Regions from separate parts of the Rossellomorea sp. ABR4_012 genome, predicted to be linked through region 2. Evidence: riboswitches for the same ligand, from Rfam matches in the RefSeq annotation. Region 2 holds a riboswitch; each other region holds the start of a gene.
The links. Region 2 has a riboswitch for cobalamin ahead of ACXAFV_RS03695 (ABC transporter substrate-binding protein). Riboswitches for the same ligand answer to the same signal wherever they lie in the genome.

Region 1: linked by a shared signal. The riboswitch ahead of ACXAFV_RS19180 (ribonucleoside-diphosphate reductase subunit alpha) and the one ahead of ACXAFV_RS03695 (ABC transporter substrate-binding protein) in region 2 are both predicted to bind cobalamin.
Region 3: linked by a shared signal. The riboswitch ahead of ACXAFV_RS14545 (helical backbone metal receptor) and the one ahead of ACXAFV_RS03695 (ABC transporter substrate-binding protein) in region 2 are both predicted to bind cobalamin.

Annotation. Positions count from the first base shown of each region.
Region 1 covers NZ_JBSWVK010000005.1:212,117-219,557, reverse strand. Annotated here, with positions in the region: gene ACXAFV_RS19205 (acyl-CoA dehydrogenase family protein) at 1-413, shown strand, start outside; gene ACXAFV_RS19200 (thiolase family protein) at 426-1,586, shown strand; gene gndA (NADP-dependent phosphogluconate dehydrogenase) at 1,902-3,314, shown strand; gene ACXAFV_RS19190 (hypothetical protein) at 3,379-3,555, opposite strand; gene ACXAFV_RS19185 (SurA N-terminal domain-containing protein) at 3,960-4,724, opposite strand; cobalamin riboswitch at 5,237-5,419, shown strand; gene ACXAFV_RS19180 (ribonucleoside-diphosphate reductase subunit alpha) at 5,602-7,441, shown strand, end outside.
Region 2 covers NZ_JBSWVK010000001.1:739,075-746,515, forward strand. Annotated here, with positions in the region: gene ACXAFV_RS03670 (beta-barrel domain-containing protein) at 1-555, shown strand, start outside; gene ACXAFV_RS03675 (hypothetical protein) at 598-1,377, shown strand; gene ACXAFV_RS03680 (hypothetical protein) at 1,446-1,820, shown strand; gene ACXAFV_RS03685 (helix-turn-helix domain-containing protein) at 1,879-2,805, opposite strand; gene ACXAFV_RS03690 (hypothetical protein) at 2,989-3,132, shown strand; cobalamin riboswitch at 3,593-3,778, shown strand; gene ACXAFV_RS03695 (ABC transporter substrate-binding protein) at 3,913-4,899, shown strand; gene ACXAFV_RS03700 (iron chelate uptake ABC transporter family permease subunit) at 5,030-5,134, shown strand; gene ACXAFV_RS03705 (bifunctional adenosylcobinamide kinase/adenosylcobinamide-phosphate guanylyltransferase) at 5,279-5,848, shown strand; gene cobS (adenosylcobinamide-GDP ribazoletransferase) at 5,845-6,645, shown strand; gene ACXAFV_RS03715 (histidine phosphatase family protein) at 6,603-7,277, shown strand; gene ACXAFV_RS03720 (bifunctional adenosylcobinamide kinase/adenosylcobinamide-phosphate guanylyltransferase) at 7,229-7,441, shown strand, end outside.
Region 3 covers NZ_JBSWVK010000003.1:292,737-300,177, forward strand. Annotated here, with positions in the region: gene ACXAFV_RS14510 (DUF4395 domain-containing protein) at 232-660, shown strand; gene ACXAFV_RS14515 (ZIP family metal transporter) at 712-1,437, opposite strand; gene ACXAFV_RS14520 (YhcN/YlaJ family sporulation lipoprotein) at 1,599-2,135, shown strand; gene ACXAFV_RS14525 (MFS transporter) at 2,300-3,511, shown strand; gene ACXAFV_RS14530 (CvfB family protein) at 3,743-4,594, shown strand; gene ACXAFV_RS14535 (hypothetical protein) at 4,884-5,030, opposite strand; gene msrA (peptide-methionine (S)-S-oxide reductase MsrA) at 5,090-5,608, opposite strand; cobalamin riboswitch at 5,794-5,991, shown strand; gene ACXAFV_RS14545 (helical backbone metal receptor) at 6,212-7,150, shown strand; gene ACXAFV_RS14550 (FecCD family ABC transporter permease) at 7,113-7,441, shown strand, end outside.

The DNA of each region.
Region 1 (7,441 bases), on a different contig from region 2:
GGCTGGTCGTCGCCATTGCAGCACAGGTCTCTTCTGAACATATGTTTTCGCTTACCATGGATTATGTAAAAAGCCGTGAAGCTTTCGGAAAAGCGATCAGTCAATTCCAGCATATTCAATTTAAAATGGCAGAAATGGCGACTGATATTGAGATGGGAAGAGCTTTCCTTGATGGGTTGATTGCCGAGCACATACAAGGTAAAGATGTAGTCACAAAAGTGTCTATGGCAAAGTTCAAACTTACTGAAATGTCCAGGAGGATTGCGACAGAATGCATGCAGCTCCATGGCGGATATGGATATATGGAGGAATATGAAATTGCCAGAAGGTATAGAGATGTACCGGTCGCAAGTATTTATGCCGGTACAAATGAAATTATGAAAGTGATCATCGCCAAGAATTTAGGGCTATAGAGGAGGAAGGTTATGAGTGAGAGAGAAGTAGTCATAGTAGAAGGTATAAGATCAGCAGTCGGAAGAAGAAACGGTGCGTTAAAAAACATGCGGCCAGATGATCTGGCTGGTGAAATCCTTAAAGGATTAATGAAAAAATCAGGCGTCGATCCTGGATGTGTGGATGATGTCATTCTTGGATGTGTAACACAATCAGGAGAGCAGGCCGGCGATATTGCCAGAGTAGCTGCCTTGATTGCAGGATTTCCAGTCGAGGTGCCTGGGACGACCATTGACCGTCAATGCGGGTCTAGCCAGCAGGCTGTTCACTTTGCCGCTCAGGCTATTCTTTCAGGTGATATGGACATTGTCATAGCAGGCGGTGTGGAGAATATGTCGAGGGTGCCCATCGCTTCCAATTATGGCAAAGCAGGCTTCAGTGAAAAGCTCAAAGAACAGCATGAAATTATCCATCAGGGATTATCAGCAGAAAGAATTGCAGAGAAATATGGATTCAGTCGGGAAGAATTAGATCAGTTTGCCAGTGAAAGTCATCAAAAAGCTCTAAAAGCCCAAATAGATCACCGGTTTAATGGAGAGATCCATCCGATTGAGATTCCAGTCGAAGAGGGAGGTACGTCCATCTTCAACCAAGATGAAGGTCCAAGGAAAGGGACAACTGCCGGTATCCTTTCAACATTGAAACCTGCATTTAAAGAGGATGGAATCATTCATGCAGGAAATTCGAGCCAAATTAGTGACGGAGCAGCTGCGCTCTTGCTCATGAGCCGTGAAAAAGCGGATGAGCTTGGCTTGAAAGCAAGGTTTAAAGTACACACCCGGGTGGTAACAGGCTCTGATCCCACATTAATGTTAACCGGACCTATTCCTGCAACCAAGAAAGCACTGAATAAATCAGGCTTATCCCTGGAGGATATCGATGTATTCGAGGTGAATGAAGCATTTGCACCGGTAGCCTTGGCATGGTTAAAAGAATTGGGAGCAGACCCGGCCAAATTAAATCCGAATGGAGGAGCGATTGCTCTTGGGCATCCTTTAGGTGCCAGTGGCGCACGCATCATGATTACGATGATGCACGAGCTCGAAAGAACAGGAGGTCGTTTTGGACTGCAGACGATGTGTGAAGGACACGGGATGGCCAATGCTACCATCATTGAACGATTGCAAACATAACTATTACACTATCTATCTTAGGGCGGACCTTTTTCAGGTCCGTCCTTTTCAATTGGGCAGTGCCCATAACCTTTGAATTGAATAACCAATAGGAAAGAATGAATACTATCTATAAGGCAATGTAAAGCTAGTTATATTACCGCCATCAGCTTTTGAAATCTTGCACGGAATAGGCGAGCGGTGTTTATCAAAGCACTCTTAAAAAAATCACCAATAGAAAAAAGTTTTTTTATGAAAGTTCAGCATGAAAATTTATTTCGTATTATAATATATACAGTGAAAAAATGTTTTGTAAGCAAGGAAAGGAAGGATAGTATGACTAAACAACAAATCGGTGTTGTTGGTGTTGGAGTGATGGGAAAAAGCCTTGCTCTGAATTTTGAAAGCAGAGGGTACTCAGTCGCCATTTATGATGTAACTGAGGAAAAAGTGAACGAAATCTTAGAAGAGCACGGTGATAAACAATTTATTGGGACAAGCTCTGTAGAAGACTTCGCAGAATCATTGGAAACACCAAGAAAAATAGTAATGATGGTGCCTGCAGGTGAAATCACGGATAAAGCAATCGATTCCCTGCTGCCTCACATAGATAAAGGGGACATCCTGATCGATGGGGGAAATACATACTTTGAGGATACAATCCGAAGGAATAAAGCCCTGGAGGAAAAAGGTATCAATTTTATCGGAGCGGGTGTGTCCGGAGGGGAAGAAGGAGCGTTATACGGACCTGCCATCATGCCGAGCGGCCAAAAAGAAGCGTATGATCTTATAGAACCGTTTTTGACAGCTATCGCAGCGAAAGTAAACGGTGATGCATGCAGTACATATATCGGACCAGATGGCTCCGGCCATTATGTCAAGATGGTCCACAATGGAATAGAATATAGTGATATGCAGCTCATCTGTGAAGCGTATTACTTAATGAAAAATGTCTTGGGAATAGAGGCACAAGAGCTGCATGAAATCTTCAAAGAATGGAATGAAGGAGAGCTTGACAGCTATCTGATCGAAATTACGGCTGATATCTTTACAAAAGTCGATGAAGAAACGGGTAAACCCCTTGTAGAAGTCATCCTGGATACAGCAGGACAAAAAGGCACTGGTAAATGGACCAGCATCTCCGCCCTGGAGCTTGGGGTGCCCTTATCGATTATTACTGAATCTGTTTTCGCCCGCTTTATTTCTGCAATGAAGGAAGAACGAGTGAAGGCAAGCAAGATTCTAAGAGGACCTAAAAACAACGAATTCAACGGCAATAAGGATGAGTTTGTTGAAATGATCCGAAAAGCATTGTATTTAAGTAAAATCTGTTCCTATGCCCAAGGATTTGCACAGTTACAATCAGCATCCAAGGAGTATAATTGGAATCTGAAGCCCGGTGAGATCGCCATGATTTTCAGAGGGGGATGCATCATACGTGCAGGATTCCTCCAAGAAATAAAGAAAGCATATGACCGGGATGCAGACTTAACGAATTTACTATTGGATCCTTATTTTAAGGAGATCGTGGAGAATTATCAGGACGAGGCACGTGAAGTGGTCGCGACAGCCATTAAATTGGGCATACCGGTCCCGGGGCTTGCAAGTGCGCTAGCTTATTATGACAGCTATCGTTCGGAATCGCTGCCGGCAAACCTTTTGCAGGCTCAGCGTGATTATTTCGGAGCTCACACGTATCAGCGAACGGATAAAGAAGGTACCTTTCATACAGATTGGCTAAGTAAATAAACGGATGAACGAAAAAGCCGCAGTACAATTTTAATGTACTGCGGCTTTTTTCCTCTTGAAGGGTTTATTCTTCGCTGGAGGAATCATCTTTTGTATGATGTTTCTTTTTTTCTTCCCGTTGTTCTTTCTTTAAATCTTCCAGGGGGATCGGGTCTACGTTTTGTTCACTTTCATGTTTATCGAGGATTCCTTCATGGTCCTTATTGACTTGTTCCGGGTTATCGTTTGAACGTTTGTTCATGTATTCCAACTCCTTTACTTTCTAAAGTAATGGTATTGTACACTGTACCCTTTTTCGGAAAGAGAAAACATTTTATCATAGAAAAAGAGGCTGGGGCAAAACTATATAACCACGGTCTAAAGACGAACATTCAAGGGAAGTCTCTAACACCGCAAATGATTTCCGTGCAAGACTTCGCTTTCCGCGGGTAGCCCGTGAGCCTCCTCGGCAAGCCTGCGGGGTCTCACATAAGCTACTCTTCCCGCAGGAGTCTTCGTCTTGCACTCCAATCAACCGATGGAAAGAGCTAAAATCTAAATCTACACTTAAACTAAAAAGCCGAAACTAACTTGCCAGCTAGTAGGCGAATTAGTTCGGCTTTTACTTAGGCTAAAACACTTTTGTCCCAGCCCCTTTTAAATGAGTTATATTTTCACATCTACCTTAGCGTTTTTCTTTAGCTCTTCGACGTGCTGTACAAGTTTTTCTTGTTTCTTTTGCTGTTCTAGTTGAGTCTTGATTTGAGGCTTCACTTCCTCAAACTTAGGCGCTTTCTGATCTTCGCCTTGCTGGCTGGCAAATTGGTCATAGAATTTCTTCATTTCTTCTTCTGTTACTTCTTCCACTTTAATCTCTTTTTCAACGTAGTTAGTATATTTAATGTTTTCAGCAACTTGAGTTTTTAATTTATCCATCGAGAATCCGGCTTCTTTCATTGCTTTTTCGAATTCTTTATCACTCTTGTATTGCTTTTTCACTTGGTCAAGCTGTTTGTTGATTTCTTCATCAGTTGCTTTATACCCTTTTTTGTCTGCTTGCTGCATGAGAAGGGTCTGACCTACAAGACTGTCGATTGTTTGTTTTTTGATTTGTTCAGCGGCTTTTTCGCTGGTAGGGTCTTGTCCCATCTGCTGAAACTGCATCTGAGAGGAAGTAAGGATGTTATTATAATCTTCACCCTTCAGCTTCTCGTCATTGACCACTGCAACCACTTTATCTTTGTCCACTTTTTGTTTGTCCATTTTCTTTTGCATTTCTTCCATTTGCTTTGCTTGATCTTGTTGTTCTTTACTTTTCTCTTCTGTTTTTGGTTTATCTTCAGATTGCTTTTTTGCCTCTTCTCCATTTCCGCAAGCGGCTAAGGCAATCGTCATTATTGTAATCAGTAACGCACTCATTAACTTCTTCATGTTAGTTCTCCTTTCAAAAGAGGGGATTTAAAAAAATCACTTAATGCGCATTGTATATGATTCTTATGAATAAATAAACCTTTTTGCCTCATTTAATCATTTTGTAATCACCCTGAAACACTAGGTTCGCTTATTTTTTCCTTCAGAATAGCCTTTCATTCAAAAAAAAGAGGCTGCTTACTATGGGAGATCCCGTGTAAGCAGCCCGTCAATTATTGGGGACCAAAGAATACTGTCAAACAACCTTCTATTAGGATTATAGGTTCTATACTTCTGGGTCTCAAATGACAAATACCATTGAAATCTCCCTTTACCGATGATTAATGCTCTCAATTCAGTGGTGTTCGTGGATTTTTGGAGAAAAAGATAATTATAAGCATATTTGTTCATAATTCTGCATTTAAAGTAGAGAAGGAATTTTGCTTGAAAAATAATGAAAATTAAATTATGATTAATGAGAACACAATACTTTGTGTTTTGTATGCGATTCATAACTATATATTGATTAGTTCGATTAAATCTATAAATATGGTGTCTATTAAGACTTAATAGGGAATCTGGTGAAATTCCAGAACTGTCCCCGCAACTGTAAGTGATGACGAAATAAGGAATTGCCACTATCTTGATAAAGATGGGAAGGCCTTAAAGTAGGATGAAGCACGAGTCAGGAGACCTGCCGTATTTATTACGTATGATCTTCTTCGGGAATTGGGAGGATGTGCGAGGATAGAATAATAGATATCTATACATACGTCTGTTATATCATATCATCGTTATTCAGTTAAGCCCGTCCAGTTAAGAGGATGGGCTTTTTTGTATCCTCTCCCGCAGCTTGTATAGTACGAATGAATTGAACAGATACGGGAGGAATGAAGGAATGACACTGATTGAAACAGAGAAAACATTAGATCTTGCTTGGCAGCTTTGCAGGAAGCTAAAGTCGGAATTTCCAGACTTGAACATGGATGGATTTGAAGAGAAAGTTGAGGGACTTCTTCAAGTGAAAAAGGAGGTCTCGGAGGAACAGCTTTTTCATCAAATGATCCTGACCGCTGTCGAAAGAATTTCAGCAGAAGAACCGCAATGGACATATGCAGCTGCATGTCTGTACTTGGAAAAACTGTATCTCTCCAGCAGTCAGTCCAGGAGGCTTGATCCCGCAAACCCATATCGTGATTTTTATAGCCTGTTACAAGAACTTGTTGAGAAAAAACTCTATAATCCACGCTTGCTGGAGGCGTACACCAGGGAAGAAATCCAACAGTTGGAATCTCTTTTGAACCCTTCTAAAGACAAGCTGTTTACCTATATTGGAATCGTTACACTTGCTGAGCGTTATTTAACGAAATCACATGACGGAAAAGTTTACGAACTACCACAGGAGCGATTTATGATTATCGCAATGACACTCTTGATGGATGAAGAAAAGGATCGCCGGCTCTCACTGATAAAAGAAGCATACTGGGCCCTGTCAAATCTGTATATGACCGTTGCTACACCGACTTTAGCGAACGCAGGTAAAAGCTACGGTCAGCTTTCAAGCTGTTTTATTGACACAGTGAATGATGATTTGAGGGGCATCTTTGACAGCAACACGGATGTGTCGACCTTGAGTAAAAATGGAGGGGGGCTCGGCATCTATTTAGGAAAAGTCCGGAGCAGGGGGAGTGACATCAAAGGCTTTAAAGGTGTGAGCTCGGGAGTCATTCCGTGGATGAAGCAATTAAATAATACCGCTGTCTCCGTTGACCAGCTCGGTCAGCGACAAGGTGCAATTGCCGTCTACCTGGATGTTTGGCATAAGGATATCCATTCCTTCCTGGACGTCCGGTTGAACAATGGAGACGAAAGACAGCGCACTCATGATTTGTTTACAGGTGTCTGCCTTCCGGATTTATTTATGGAAGCCGTTCAAAGAAGGGATGACTGGCATTTGTTTGATCCACATGAAGTGAGGAGAGTCATGGGATTTTCTCTGGAAGATTTTTACGATGAACTAAAAGGGGATGGATCGTTCAGGAAGAAGTACCGTCAATGTGTGGAACATCCGGGACTCACTAAAAAAACAGTGCCAGCTATTGATATTTTTAAACGAATCATGATCTCGCAGCTGGAAACGGGAACACCTTTTATGTTCTATCGGGATACTGTAAACCGTCAAAATGCCAATTCTCATAAAGGGATGATTTACTGCAGCAATCTATGTACGGAAATCACTCAAAATATGAGCGCTACTTATATAGAGGAAGAAAAGATTGAAGACGGGAAAATCATCACATATAAACATCCAGGTGATTATGTAGTGTGTAATCTCGCGTCCCTTTCACTTGCAAAGGCCGTTCAGCACAAAGTTTTGGCTAGGACGATCAAGATAGCCGTAAGACTTTTGGATAATGTCATCGATCTTAATAATATACCTGTACTCCAAGCACAATTGACAAATCAGAGGTATAGAGGAATCGGACTGGGTACGTTTGGATGGCATCATTTACTTGCCTTGAAGGGTTTAAGATGGGAAAGCGATGAAGCAGCAGCGTACTGTGATTCTCTCTATGAAGAGATTGCGTATCATACAATTGAGGCAAGTAACAATCTTGCGAAGGAGAAAGGGGCTTATCCATATTTTAAAGGCTCCGATTGGGATAACGGGAACTATTTCGATAAAAAGGGATATGAAGGTCCGCTTTGGGAGCAATTGAGGAAGGAAGTGGCATCCA
Region 2 (7,441 bases):
CTGTCCCAGATGAAAAGCGAGCTTGGGTCTGCCAGGGCATCGATACAATCGAAGCTGGTTGAATTAGAAGCACAGATGTCGGTTTATTCCGGTCAGGATTCTGCCCTGACCATCAAGTCAAATAAGAACGGCGTCGTCCATTACCTGGTCCCTGTAAAGCTTGGTATGACGGTCCAGGCAAATCAGGTGATCGCCCAGGTTTCAAACAGTGAAGACGAACTTCAGGTCGAGGCATTCATCGACTCACGCAATATTTCAATGATCAGTGAAGGAGACCCTGTCAAACTCTCTGTACAGGGGGTCAATATCCAAAAGTATGGAACGATTGAAGGGAAGATTGCTTCCATCGATTCCGGCACTTTGACCCAAGAAACAAATGAGGGAAATCTCGTTTTCTATAAATGCGTGATTTCATTAAATAATAAGGAACTCGTCGCCCGCGATGGAAATGTGGTTGAAGTCATTCACTCAATGCCTGTAGAGGCGAAAGTGATCTATAAGAAAGAAACCTATTATGACTGGATATTAAAAATGCTGAATTTCCGGACTCTTTAGGCATAACGGGCAAGACATAACCAGAAAAGGGATGGATGGAGAATGAAAATCCTGACAAAGCTTCACATCGGCTTCTATATTAGTTTATTAATCTATATTTGTTTGATACCCAGCCAATCAACCGATTCCAATATAGCGAAAGTCATCTTTACGCTGCTTATTTTGGGGCTGTTTATAGGGATCACCGCCATGCTTTCAGTGGTCACATTCAATAAAGAGTTTGCAAAAGAGAAGAGACTGGCCTATGCCATCGTGTTTCTCCTGTTATTGAATGTGGCCATATACCTGCCCCTGGGTCATAAGTTTTATGAAAAGATCAGCAGTCTGTATGTACTGATCGGCATCATGACTGCCCTGTTTATCAGTACCAACATATTGGTGTTTAAAATGAACGATTCTTTGCAGAAGAAAGGCTTTGATTACTCTGGTGAATTAAGGCAGTTCCTGAAGATGGGGGATTCACTGAAAGGGACACCAATTTTGAAGACGGTGAACAAGTTAGACTACTTCTTTTATGCCTACTGTATTGCGGTTTTTATCGCGGATGACCTGTTTTTCTTCTCGGCGGTGGTCATCATCATCATGATTTTATCCATTAAGCCATTGAAAGAACTGACAATGGAATTTCATAATAGTGACCTAATCTCCAGGAAAGAAACGTTGTTTGCGGTCTCGGCTTATTTTGGCTGCTATACCCTGGCCATCCTTTGGTATTCACTGTTTCCGAACCTGTCCGCCCTTCTTGTTGGAAGTGTCAGTCTTCTGACAATAAAAAATTATATTCACCGGGTGGCAAAGGAGAATTACCATCATTCAAGCTGATACCTGCTAACGGTATATCGTACTTCGGTACTTTATATAAATACAAGGAAACAAGAGGAGGAATTATCGTGGAATTAGTATTACCACAAACGTATGTAGAAATCGAACAAGAGGAAATGGAATATCTCGACGGAGGAGCGTACTTATCTGCAAGCCAATGCAGAGGAATCGCTGCAAGTATCGCCCTGTCTCCGGGAGCCCTGATCGCAGGTGCGACTGGCGCTGCGGTTGTATCCAAAATCATCCGCTACGCTAAAGGTGTTGGAGGACCGATGGGGTGGATCATCGGAACTGCTGCAGGTTATGGGACAGGCTTCGTTTCAAAAGTGGCTTACGGAATCGGTAAAGGGGCATTATCCGGAAGAGGACTTTCCATTGCTTGGTCATGGGATCCGTTCAACTTCGGGACAAGAACATATATCGGTAAAGCTTCCTGGGCTTGATTCAACAAAAGGAGAATCTTCTTCGAAGATTCTCCTTTTTCATATGAGCCAGCCAGGCTTAAAGCAGGGAGAAAAGATCGTGCTCATGATTCAGCCCTTCATGTTCTTGATGCAGGTCCTCGAACGAACTGTGGGCTTTTTCACATAAATGATCATCTTTATTCAACTTGAAAATGAATTTAGCGATTAAATAGTTCTCAGCCGCGAGCTGGAACTTCCCGAGTTTCTCCATACACATCGCCTTTTGATAATACAATTCACCGAGCCCGTAAGTGGATTTCTGCTGTTTGCAATAGGAGATCCCCTGGACGGTTGTCCTCTGTGAATCTTCATATTGTTCATTCGTATAGTATGCCCTCGCCAAGTTGTAAAACAATCGTATATATATGGTGTGAGAATACGTATGGATGGTCGAATGGATATGCATCTTCGCCGTTTCAAATGTCGTAATGGCCTGCTTGATCCTGTTTAATTCAATTAATATATTCCCTTTCGTGATCAATATTTCGATTTCCCTCAGGGAGTATGTATGGGAAGACGTCTCTTTTAGGTTTAGTGCTTCTTCTGCAAGCTTTAGTGCCTTCTGCGAATCTTTTTCTACGTGGAGGGCGATGATGGATTTATTCCAGATGATGAATTGCCGGTATCTTTTTTGTTTTAACAATGGGCTGTTTTCCTCTGTTTTGATCAGCCCGTCAAGTGTCTCGTAATCCCGGCTATGGATGTATCCTCTTGCAAGCATGATGACATCTTCTATATAGTCTTTTCTCTGTGTGTCTGTTTGTTCAAAGAAGTAATTTGTATCCACGCCAAGCTTAACGGATAATTGATAGAGAACTTCTGCTGAAACGGCAATTTTCCCTTGCTCGATCTGGCTGATGAAAGCCTGTGAACAAATCCCTTCCCCAAGGTCTTTTTGAGATAAAAAAGACTTCTTGCGCAATAATTGAATCTTCTCTCCAAGGCTCATTCGAAACTCATCCATTGTGCGCTATACCTCCCTGAAACTTCCAATTAATATAAGTATTTTTATAATATCCTAAAATCCTTAACGAATAAAGACTATATTACTAGTTTCTGTACACTTATCATCCATTAAGGTGAAAACAGGAAATTAGACACTCTGCTATAGTAGTGGAAGATTAGGAATATTTAGGAGGAACAAAGGATGAAAACAAAAATTATAAAACTTATCTTATTACTGACAATCAGCATAGGGATGTTCAATGGCATTCCAATTGAAAAAGCCGGGTCTCACCTGCCTGATATTGTTCCCTTTTCGGATGAGAGAGATATTGGGCCTATGCATTAATATATCCATCCTGCAGTAGAGTATTTTCTACATTTGCAGGGTGGATTTTTTTCGGCTGGAAAGGTGGGACAGTGTCCCTGTCCCACTGAAGAGTAAAGGCGCGGAATTATTGGTACAACGTCACCCGGTCCATTTTTGTCCTCTATGAGGTTGCTTGCGTGTAATAAGTAGATTGAGGGGTGAACGTGTGGAAGGAACAGACCGATGGTTGTCATTGTATCTGCTTTTCTGCTGCTATACACTTGGGATTTTAGATCCCCCACACAAGATAAAAAACATTTCTTACCTTGTCTGTTGAAGAATAAATTTTAGAAAAATATGGTTATATATTTGAACTGTAAATAATTAGATAAACAAAGGGGGAATGTTAAAATCTATTAATGCAAAAAGAGAAAGAGAGATGGAAAATGATTCCCCTCACAACCTTTCTTGTGTATAATCTAGCTAGCGGAAAATTTAATACATATTGTCGGAAACAGGTGACTTTAGTCGAACTGAAGTCTTTAAAGGGAAGTTGGTGAAATTCCAACGCGGTCCCGCCACTGTAATTTGGGAGCCTGCTGTTAATACCACTGTACATTTGTATGGGAAGGAACAGCGGGCAATGACCATAAGCCAGGAGACCTGCCTGTTAACGTGCACCAAAAGCCTACGAGGATAGGGAAGGTGTAAATCGCATGAATTTTGAGTTTACATCAAAAATATGCCTTTTACACGTCATCTCTTTCTTCAGGAAGAGATGTTTTTTTATTTTAAGATGAAAAAAGGGGAGAAACTAACGTGAAGAAGATTAACTTACTATTTCTTGCACTGCTGCTTTCTATCGGCGTCATTGCCGGCTGCGGAAATGATGGGAACACAGATAAAGGAAATGCTGGAGGAGATTCAGCAGAGCAGGAACAAGCTGAAAATCAGGAAACGGCAGCTTTTCCTGTAACCATTAAGGATGCTGTAGATAATGAGGTAACGATTGAAGAAGAACCTGAAAAGATTGTATCCCTTATCCCTAGTAACACCGAAATTGCTTTCGAATTAGGGCTGAGTGATAAAGTTGTTGGAGTATCTGATTTTGATAACTATCCTCCTGAAGCGGCTGAAAAAGAGAAGATCGGCGGTATGGAGCTCAATGTTGAAAAGATTCTTTCCCTATCACCTGATCTGGTACTCGCCCATGGTTCGGTAATGGGATCAGCGACGGAGGCTCTCCAGCAGATAAGGGACGCTGGTATCACTGTTCTGGTCGTACATGACGCGAAAAGTTTCGAAGAAGTGTACGTTACGGTTGAAATGATCGGCAAGGCTACAGGCGCCCATAAACAGGCCGAAGAAACCATTAGGAAAATGAAAGATGATCTTCAGGCAGTGAAAGAGAAAGCAGCTGAAGTTTCAAAAGAAGAGAAAAAGAGCGTTTTTGTAGAAGTGTCTCCTGCACCAGAGATTTACACTCCTGGACGTAATACCTTCATGGATGAAATGCTTACGTTGATTAATGCTGATAATGCAGCTGCAGAACAAGAAGGCTGGGTGAAAATGAATGAAGAGGCCATCATCGCTCTGAATCCTGATGTCATTGTCACTACTTATGGGTATTACACAGAAAACCCGAAAGAATTAGTGTTAAGCAGAGAAGGATGGGAGGGCGTGCCTGCCATCAAGAATGAACAAGTATATGACGTTCATTCAGATTTGGTAACGAGAACCGGCCCTAGGTTGGTACAAGGCGTAGAGGAACTAGCAAAAGCGGTGTATCCGGATTTATTCAAATAAGATTGTAATAGTTTAGTATGCAATTTTCATTGCTGATAGGTATTGGAGTTGGCGCGAGTCCCGGTTACTGGTATTCTTTCGCTCCTCGGTGCAACGATTTTCCGTTACCCTGTCCTGCACTGTGGATCAAATGTATATCAATATCGTGAATAGATTCAAGCTGCACCGAGTGCTGTTGGCATTTCTTGTTGGAGCGTCTCTCGCAATTGCGGGAGCCGCTTTTCAAGGTTTATAGAGGGTCCGTTAGCTGATGCTTATATTATGGGAATTTCAACAGGTGTTCAGTCGGCGCGGTGATGACTCTGTTCTTTCATTTATGAAAACCTTTTCTCGGAAGATATAAGCTGAACATGTAAGGTGCAGATGGAGGGATAAGCAAATGACGGCAGAAATTATTTTTATATGTGGAGGAGTGCGGAGCGGAAAGAGCTCTTTCGCAGAAAGCAGGGCAGAATCCTATATATCTGCTGTGCCTGAAGCAGACCTGCATTATATTGCCTGTGGCAGGGCGGTAGATGGTGAAATGAGTCAACGGATAAGAAGGCATCAGGAGGACAGAAGAAAATCGGAGCATAGTTGGATGACTTGGGAATGCCCGGTGAATGTTGGTTCCCTGTCTGATAAATTCTCCTCTAAAGATATCGTATTACTTGATTGTGTCACGACTTTGCTGACCAATGAAATGTTTTCAACTGAATCTATTAATGAACGAAAGTTGGCTGAAAAGATCGTTCAGGATGTTAAGAAACTATCCAGGAACGCTTGCAAGCTGATCCTTGTCAGCAACGATCTTTTTTGCGAACCAGTTTCTACTAATGATTTTGTGAAAAGTTTTACGAGAACACTGGGAATGGTTCACCAAAAGCTTGTTGAAGTGGCATCTGAAGCATATTCAGTTAAAAACGGCATTCCAATTTTGAAAAAAGGAAGGGGACTCCCGGCAGGATGAATGTCAAAAGTTATGTATTGGGATTGCTGGTCAGCCTTCAATTTTTCTCAATGCTGCCGATTCCGATCTCAATCAAAATGGATAGAAACGTTATTAAAAGGACCGTCATGATGTTTCCCATACTTGGTTTGATGATGGGCGGTATCATTGGCAGCCTCCTATTTTGCTTGAATGAGTGGACGACTCTTTCCCCTCTGGCACTTGCCTTTATCGTTTGGGTATTGCCCATTTTCCTTACAGGAGGTATACATCTTGACGGCTGGATGGATACCAGTGACGCTTATTTTTCCTATCAGGATAAAGAGAAACGTCTGGAGATCATGAAAGATCCACGAGCTGGAGCATTTGCTGTTCTATCAGTCATCGTCCTGTTGTCGGCTCGCTTCCTATTTATCTATGAAAGTATGAGGTTGGATTCTTACTTTCTGGCAGCCATGATCGGGGTCATTCCATTTTTCAGCAGAATGATCATGGGAACCCTGATGGTAACAGGAAGAGCGGCCAAGGAAGAAGGGATGGCGCATTATTTTAAACAGCACACAAGCCCCGTGTACCTTCTGACTTATTCAATTCCTTATTTTCTGATTGCTGTCACTTTCTTCTGGTTATTGCCGGAATTGGCAGATTTGTTTTTGCTGTTCACTTTGGCTGCAGTATTGCTAACCTTATCGATCAGACGCCAAACAATCAAGTGGTTTGGAGGCATCACTGGAGATACGCTTGGTGCATCAGTGGAAGGAGCTGAGACAGTATTATGGATGATCGTGTGGTTGTCGGCTTATACCGGCATGGCCTGACAGAAGAAAACCGTGCTAAAAAGTATATTGGCTGGCATGATGCCATTTTACCGGAGGCAAGCCGCAAGGAATTGGTTCAGCTAGCGCAACTTTATCCTTCTTATGAATTGATCATCACCAGTGATCTTGCACGATGCAAACAAACCGCAGAATCACTGTTTCAAGATGTACCTCATCTGGAATCCCATTTATTCAGGGAACTCCATTTTGGAGAATGGGAAACGAAAACATACGAGGAACTAAAATCGGATGGAGCTTACCGGGAATGGCTCAATGACCCAAGCATTCAAATACCGGGCGGAGAAAACTTAGGCGGTTTCCATGAAAGATTGAGAATGGGCTGGCTGCTGGTAAAGGATGTCGTCAATCGTGATAGGCACGACCCGAAATATGTCGGAAAATCAGGAAGTCCACCTTATGAGTGCCATACTAAGAGGATAGCGATCGTCACTCATGGGGGTGTGATAAGACATTTATTGACGGGACTGACCACAGAAGAAAGAAGCTTCTGGGAATGGCAGATCCCATTTGGCGGAGGGTATGAATTGAGTTGGACAGTCGATGAATGGAGGAGTGGAAAAACATGCAGTTCGTTACGGGCGGTGCCTTCAACGGGAAGTCCCAATGGGTGAGGGAGACTAATAAGCAGAATTTGGAATGGCTGAACTTATCTGAAGCAATTACTCTTCCTCAGCCTGATACGTTTCAGGATACTGTTGTACTGGAAGGCCTCGAGTATCTTATTCTTAATGAAGTAAGGAAAGAGAAAGAAATGAACATGATCAGAAGCGAATTT
Region 3 (7,441 bases), on a different contig from region 2:
ATAACACGTGAAAGGGTGAAAAAGATAGCGTTTAGAAGAATCCAAGTAGTAATGAATTCATTAAGAAGTAAAGTTGTTTACCTTTTCTCCTGGTGGCCAAGGTGAACTGTTTATTCCTGAAGCCACTCCAAAAAAATTGGGCAGCTATGTTCAGATTTTTACTTTGATTTAACCTACCCAATGAAGTAAACTATAATTACACAAATTCCAATCAGAAAGGTATGAATTAAAATGAGTGCTCAACATTCCATACCGAAACCTTTAGTAGACTTAAATCAATGGTTCATTGTAAGTTTTGTCATTCTATCCTGGATACTTCAGCTTCAATGGCTCTTATGGATTCCATTTTTAGCTGTTCTCTCAGGAGCGGTCTTTAAATATAATCCCGTTATGAAAATAGGAAGGTTGTTCTTGAGGAAAGATGCCAATGCTTATCGTCCTGAAGATGCAGGTCAGCAGAGATTCAATGCAGTAATCGCAGCCTTTTGCCTGGGATCTGCCCTGGTCAGTGGATTGCTTCATTGGACAATGGGATTTTATCTTTTCTCTGGAATGGTATTCCTTGCTGCATCTATCGCTCTGGCGGGCTTCTGCATCGGATGTTTCATACGTTATCAATGGCATCGGCTGCACTATAAACAGAAAATCATTAAAGAATGAACCAATCAAACAAGGACTCACCTCATCTTACCCGAGGTGAGTCCTTGTTCGTTATAGATTTGTAAAAATATATGAGAGGATGATCCCTGCTGCGGAAATGAATCCAATCAGCGGCCCCCCATCTTCAAATGCTTCTGGAAGCATGGTAGAAGAAACCATGGCTAACAACCCTCCGGCACCAAAAGCTCCGATAATGTACTCTGTACTTTCAGGAGCATTCTGTAAAAAAGTATACCCTAAAAGGGAACTTAGGGAAGAGACCACTCCAACACTGCCCCAGAGAATCAAAATCTTTTTAATGCTGTATTGATCAAGCTTCAATCCGATACTGCTTGATAATGCTTCTGGAAAATTACTGATAAATATAGCTACAATAAAAACCCATTGTATGGATTGACTTTCGAGGAAACTCACGCCGATGATAATGGATTCTGGTATGGCATCCATAAGGGTCCCTATGTATATGGCTAACCCAGAATGATTATGAGGATTCTTCTTTGAGCGTTTCCGCTGGCTTCCCCCTTTTTGGGAGATCCAACATTCAAACGTTGTAAACATGGCTGCACCTAATAAAAACATGGAGGTAATATGAATAATTTTTGCATTGCCCGCGGCTTCGCTAAGCAAATCAAAGGTTGCAGAACCAATGATAAGTCCTGTTCCGAATGCCATGATAAAGGCAGTGATTCTCTTTGGTATCTTAAAGAAAATGCCGATCAAGGCTCCTAAAAATAAAGATAAACTTGCAACTCCTCCCCAAAGTGCTGCCTGAAACATCTCACTGCCTCCTTTATGTTATTAGTATAGAAATGCCTCTACTTTACATACAGCCAAATCATTTCCTTATGACGTTCTTCAACCAAAATGCCGCTTTTGAATATTTACTCCCAAAATGGGAGATAGTAAAATCGATGATTTAATCATAAGGAGGAAACAACATGAAAAAGTATCTAATCGTTACTTTACTCGGAGCAATGGTTTCATTGGCGGCAGCCGGATGCGGAATGAACAATGATAATATGAATGAGCAAGGCATGAATACGAAGTATGATAACGGTGCGCTGGAAAGGGTAGGGTATGACAGGGATCGAACAGGAGATTATATGAACGTAAATGATACCGGAACCCGTGATTCAGTGAGAGAAAATTATTCATTATCAAAAGAAGCTGCAAATAATGTTGCAGATTTAAAAGAAGTGAAAAGAGCTTACGTGATGAGCACTGAAAGAAATGCTTATGTTGCAGCAGTTTTGGAAAACGGAGAAAATGAAGTTAGTCAAAAACTTGAAGATAAAATTGCAAATCAGATCAGAAATGTAGATGCAGGAATTGAAAATGTCTATGTATCAACCAACCCTGATTTTTTTGATCGTATGAGAGGGTATGCAGACAGAGCGGAAAACGGAGAACCGATTGAAGGGATTGGCGACGAATTCGTGAATGTTTTGGAGCGGGTATTTCCAGATAGGGAATAATAAAATATTGCATGATAAAAAGCCGCTGAGTATAGACTCGGCGGCTTTTTATCATGTTCATTATTGGTTGTTTTTAGAGAAAGTCTACAAAAATAGAATAAATTTCATTATACTATTTAGCATACCGAAATAAATAAGGGGGAGATCATTTGGCTCAGGCCGCAATGAAACGAGTACATAAGCAGCAAAATGCTACAATTTACGGAATCCTATTTGCCATCAGTTCAGGACATTTCATCAATGATACGTTACAGTCAGTGGTTCCTGCCATGTTTCCGATCATCGAGAGATCTCTTCATTTAAGTTACATACAAATTGGGTGGATTGCGTTTGCGTTGAACATGACATCATCATTATTGCAGCCTGTATTTGGTTATTATGCAGATATGAAATCCCGACCATACTTATTACCGCTGGGGATGCTTTCTAGTTTGATCGGCCTCATAGGATTTGCACTATCAGGCCACTTTTTATGGATCATTCTGTCTGTTTTGTTTATCGGCTTTGGCTCAGCCATTTTTCATCCAGAAGGTTCCAGAGTCGCATATATGGCAGCAGGACAGAGGAGGGGACTCGCTCAGTCGATCTATCAGGTCGGGGGGAATACGGGACAATCACTCGCTCCTTTGATTACCGCATTCATCTTTGTTCCATTCGGCCAAAAGGGGGCACTTTGGTTTTCCATTGCTGCGGTCATGGGGATTCTACTATTATTTAAGGTATCCAACTGGTATTCGAGGCAGATTCAAACTCAGGAAACAACACATGTCCGGAAGAATAAAGGTGTGAAATCTTCGCCAATCCATCGAAAGATTAAGTGGACTATGGTATTAGTTGTGTTTTTGGTATTCGCCCGGTCTTGGTATGGAGCCGGTTTATCGAATTATTATCAATTTTATTTAATTGAAGACTACGGGTTATCCATCAAGGAAGCGCAGGCTTATATTTTTACATTCATGTTTGCAGGTGTGCTGGGCACCTTCTTAGGCGGTCCGTTGGCAGACAGATTTGGTAAACGGAATATCATCTTCTTTTCAATGTTGGGGGCTGCACCTCTAACTTTGGCACTACCTTATTTGTCGTTAGCAATCGTATTCCCGGTTATTTTCTGCATCGGTTTCATTATTTCATCGAGCTTCAGCGTCATTGTCGTGTATGCACAAGAATTACTGCCTAAAAAGATCGGAATGGTCTCAGGTCTGACAGTAGGACTTGCATTCGGTATGGGCGCAGTGGGGGCTGTTCTTTTCGGTGGACTTGCAGATCTATATTCCATTCGGTTTGTCATGATCCTATGCAGTTTTCTCCCTTTACTTGGAATGCTCACATTTTTACTTCCAACGGACGAAGCAGTAAGGAAATACAATCATAATTAAATAATCTTGGGGGACCCTGGGTTTAAGCTATGGGTCCCTGCATACAACCCGCAAATGAATATTTTGGAATCCACAAATTTATTATTTTCAAAATACATTTACTACTTCCTGCAGAAAATAAGCACTATACATATAGAAGAAAAAAAGATATATTAATTCAATATACACGATGTGTAATGAGCGGATGAATGCTATTACCATTTGAATTGGAGGAATTTGATCATGTCTTCATTGAAACCGGGAACAGTAGAAGAATTATATGTCGACCATGAAGTGCAGTACGGCTTCTTTTTAACAAATGAACATGAAGATCGCGTACTGCTGCATCATTCAGAAATAACAGATGATATTCAAGAGGGGGATACAGTCAAAGTATTTCTCTATCACGATAAGGATGTCAGGCTGACAGCAACCATGCGTATTCCAAAGATACAGGCAGGAGCTTATGGATGGGCTGAAGTAGTAGATAAGCGCGAAGATTTAGGTGTGTTTGTCAATATCGGACTTCCTAAAGATATTCTTGTATCTGCAGATGATCTTCCAAAGTTCCTTTCCTTATGGCCGGAGCCGGGCGACCAATTGTTCATGTCATTAAATCGGGACAAGCAGGACCGTTTATACGGAAAGCTTGCAACGGAAAATATCATTGAGCAAGTGTCGAGAAGAGCATCCAAGGAAATGCTGAATGCGAAGGTCCAAGGCAGGGTTTACCGTCTTTTGAAAGTAGGTACCTTCTTTTTATCCGAACAGGGATACCGTTGTTTTGTACATGAGAATGAACGGAAGCAAGAGCCGAGACTGGGAGAGTTGGTTGAAGGAAGAGTCATCGATGTAAAGGATGATGGAAACCTGAACGTCTCATTCCTCCCGCTCAAACAAGATAAGATGCATGATGATGCAGGTGTGATACTGGCGTACCTTCATCAACGGAATGGCGCGATTCCGTTCTGGGACAAGAGTCAGCCGGATGAAATAAAGGAACGCTTCAATATGAGCAAGGCTTCCTTTAAACGTGCGGTCGGGAAACTGATGAAAGAAAACAAAGTATATCAAGAAGAAGGCTGGACGTATTTGAAGAAGTAGAAAGTAAAAAGGAGCGCGGAATTATTCGCCTCCTTTTTTTGATTGTATAAATGATTTCCTATAAAAAAGATTGGGCTTTAGTAAATGATTCGGTTGGGGGGACATAGGAAGGTTTGAGTTAAAAGCGGAGGCTTGCTAAGGCTGAATGACAGCACATGGGATATGAAAAAATGTAACAGAACCGAGAAAATCTAGCGATTGATGGCTTTTCTTGGTGGAGGATTTCCCCGGTTCCTTCTTCTTAACTTATACAAAAGTTATCATACTATTCGTTTTGGGCTCGACCTATTTACTCTCTGTCTTTTTTTTCCTCACCTTGCTCTGCATTTTTGTAATTCACTTTGTCTTCATCAGGGTAGGGATCGAAAAAATTGACTGCCTTTCCTGGCCCTTCGAATCCGATTACTTGTTCCTTGTCTTGATTTTGTTTTTTCATCAAAAAACCCCCTTTCTTCACATCTAGTTTGTGAGAAAGGGGAGACTTTCATGCGCAGGCTATGACTCCCAGTGATTACTGATGAATTCATCCCTGCCGGATACTTTGCGGTCAGCTTTATACTCTTCAGGATTTTTTTTATAAAACTTTTGGTGATAATCTTCAGCAGGGTAGAAAGGTGCTGCAGGCAGGATCTTTGTCACGATCGGCTTTGTGAATCGTCCGCTGTCTGTAATTCTTTGTTTGGATTCTTCTGCCGCACATCTTTGTTCATCATTATGATAAAAGATGGCGGTGCGATACTGATCCCCGCGGTCATGAAATTGCCCGCCGTCATCAGTTGGGTCGATTTGGGGCCAGTATAGGTCCAATAGATCCCGATATGGGAATACGGAAGGGTCAAATGTGATTTGAACCACTTCATAATGTCCGGTTTGTCCTTCTTTTATTTCTTTATATGTGGGATTTTCAACGTGTCCGCCTGAATAACCAGACACTACATCAATGATTCCGGGTAATTCATCAAAAGGTTTTACCATGCACCAGAAACAGCCACCGGCAAAAGTAGCACGTTCGATTTCTTTCTTCATTCCAAACAAACCTCCTGCAACTATTTGCTGCTGTAATGTAGTAAAGATATTTTAGATTGAACAAATTTTATCACTTTCACATCGTGTTTGACAATCAAAAAAACTGTGACACTAATACAAAAAAATATTTACCGGACATAAAAGCTCCTGTATAATTCATGTGAACGGAAAATTACATAGTTGAATGATCGGGTGAAGCGGAGTATGTTTTCATATTCCAGCGCTTCTTAAAAGGGAAGTTGGTGCAACTCCAACGCGGTCCCGCCACTGTAAATGGGAGCAAGCTGCAATGAACCACTGTACATATGTACGGGAAGGTGCAGCAAGCAATGACCATGAGCCAGGAGACCTGCCTGACATCTTTGACACTGGTACTACGCGGATAGGAAGGTGTAACATGCATGCATGGCATTTACATAATGGTCCTAATTGCATATTACACAGCATCGCCTTTTCGGGGATGTTTTTTTATTTGTCTCTAAGTAGGGTTTGATCGATGCATGTTCAACTCCTCAAACATTCAGGTAAGGGAAAGAGCGCAGCGATCATTCTGAAAGCGGTTTAAATGATGAGGGAAGAAGGAGAGAAACAATGAAAAAAATCAGTAGTTTGATAATTATTTTAATGCTGTCTGTATTATTGGCTGCTTGTGGAAATGAGCCTGAGAATCAAAAGGCAGGGGAAGGTACTGAAGAGAAATCTGTTGACCAGTCCATTCAAGTGAAAGATGCTTTAGGTGATGAAATCACGTTGGAATCCAAACCCGAACGAATCATTTCGTTAATTCCCAGTAATACGGAAATACTATTTGAACTGGGTCTTGGTGAAAATGTCGTGGGAGTGACAGATTTCGATAACTATCCCGAAGAAGCTGCTGCAAAAGAGAAAATTGGAGGAATGGAATTCAATGTTGAGAAAATCATCAGCCTCAATCCAGAGCTTGTGCTTGCACATGAGTCTACGGCAGTGAGTGCGAAAGAAGGATTAAATCAATTACGTGACTCAGGAATCAACGTATTCGTGGTCAGGGATACACAGAAAATAAATGAAGTATACACAATCATAGAGAATATTGGTAAGCTGACCGGAACGACAAAGGAAGCGGAAAAGCTTGTATCTTCTATGAAAAAAGATCTTCAAGAACTTAAATCAAAAGCAGAAGAAGTTGAGCAGCAGAAGAAGGTGTACGTGGAAGTGGCTCCTGCACCGGACATTTACTCAACAGGAAACAATACCTTTATTAATGAGATGCTTGAATTGATTAATGCAGAAAATGCTTTGAAAGATCAGGAAGGATGGATCGCCGTCAATCAAGAGGAGGTCATCGCAGCGAATCCTGATGTCATTATTACCACATACGGTGATAACGAACAGGTCATGACCCGGGATGGCTGGCAGGGTATCAATGCAGTGAACAATGAACATGTTTATGATGTAAATCCTGATCTAGTGACCCGTACTGGTCCTAGATTGGTAGAAGGAGTAGAGGAAATTGCCAAGTCTGTTTATCCGGAGATATTTACAGAATAGAATATGGATCATTTATCTGCTGGCATTGAGTATTCTTATCCTATCTTTATTGATCGGGATATCGATAGGAACTGTAAAGGTTCCCATCATTGATATCCTTAAGATCATCAGTGCCGAAATGTTTGGGAACGGCTCAGCGGGGGCTGTCGACCCCATGCATTCAAACATTGTATTTTCCATTCGTTTACCCCGTGTTTTATTGGCTTTACTAGTTGGGAGCTCCTTAGCGATAGCGGGAGCTTCCTTTCAAGGTTTATTAAGAAACCCTCTTGCCGACCCGTATACTCTGGG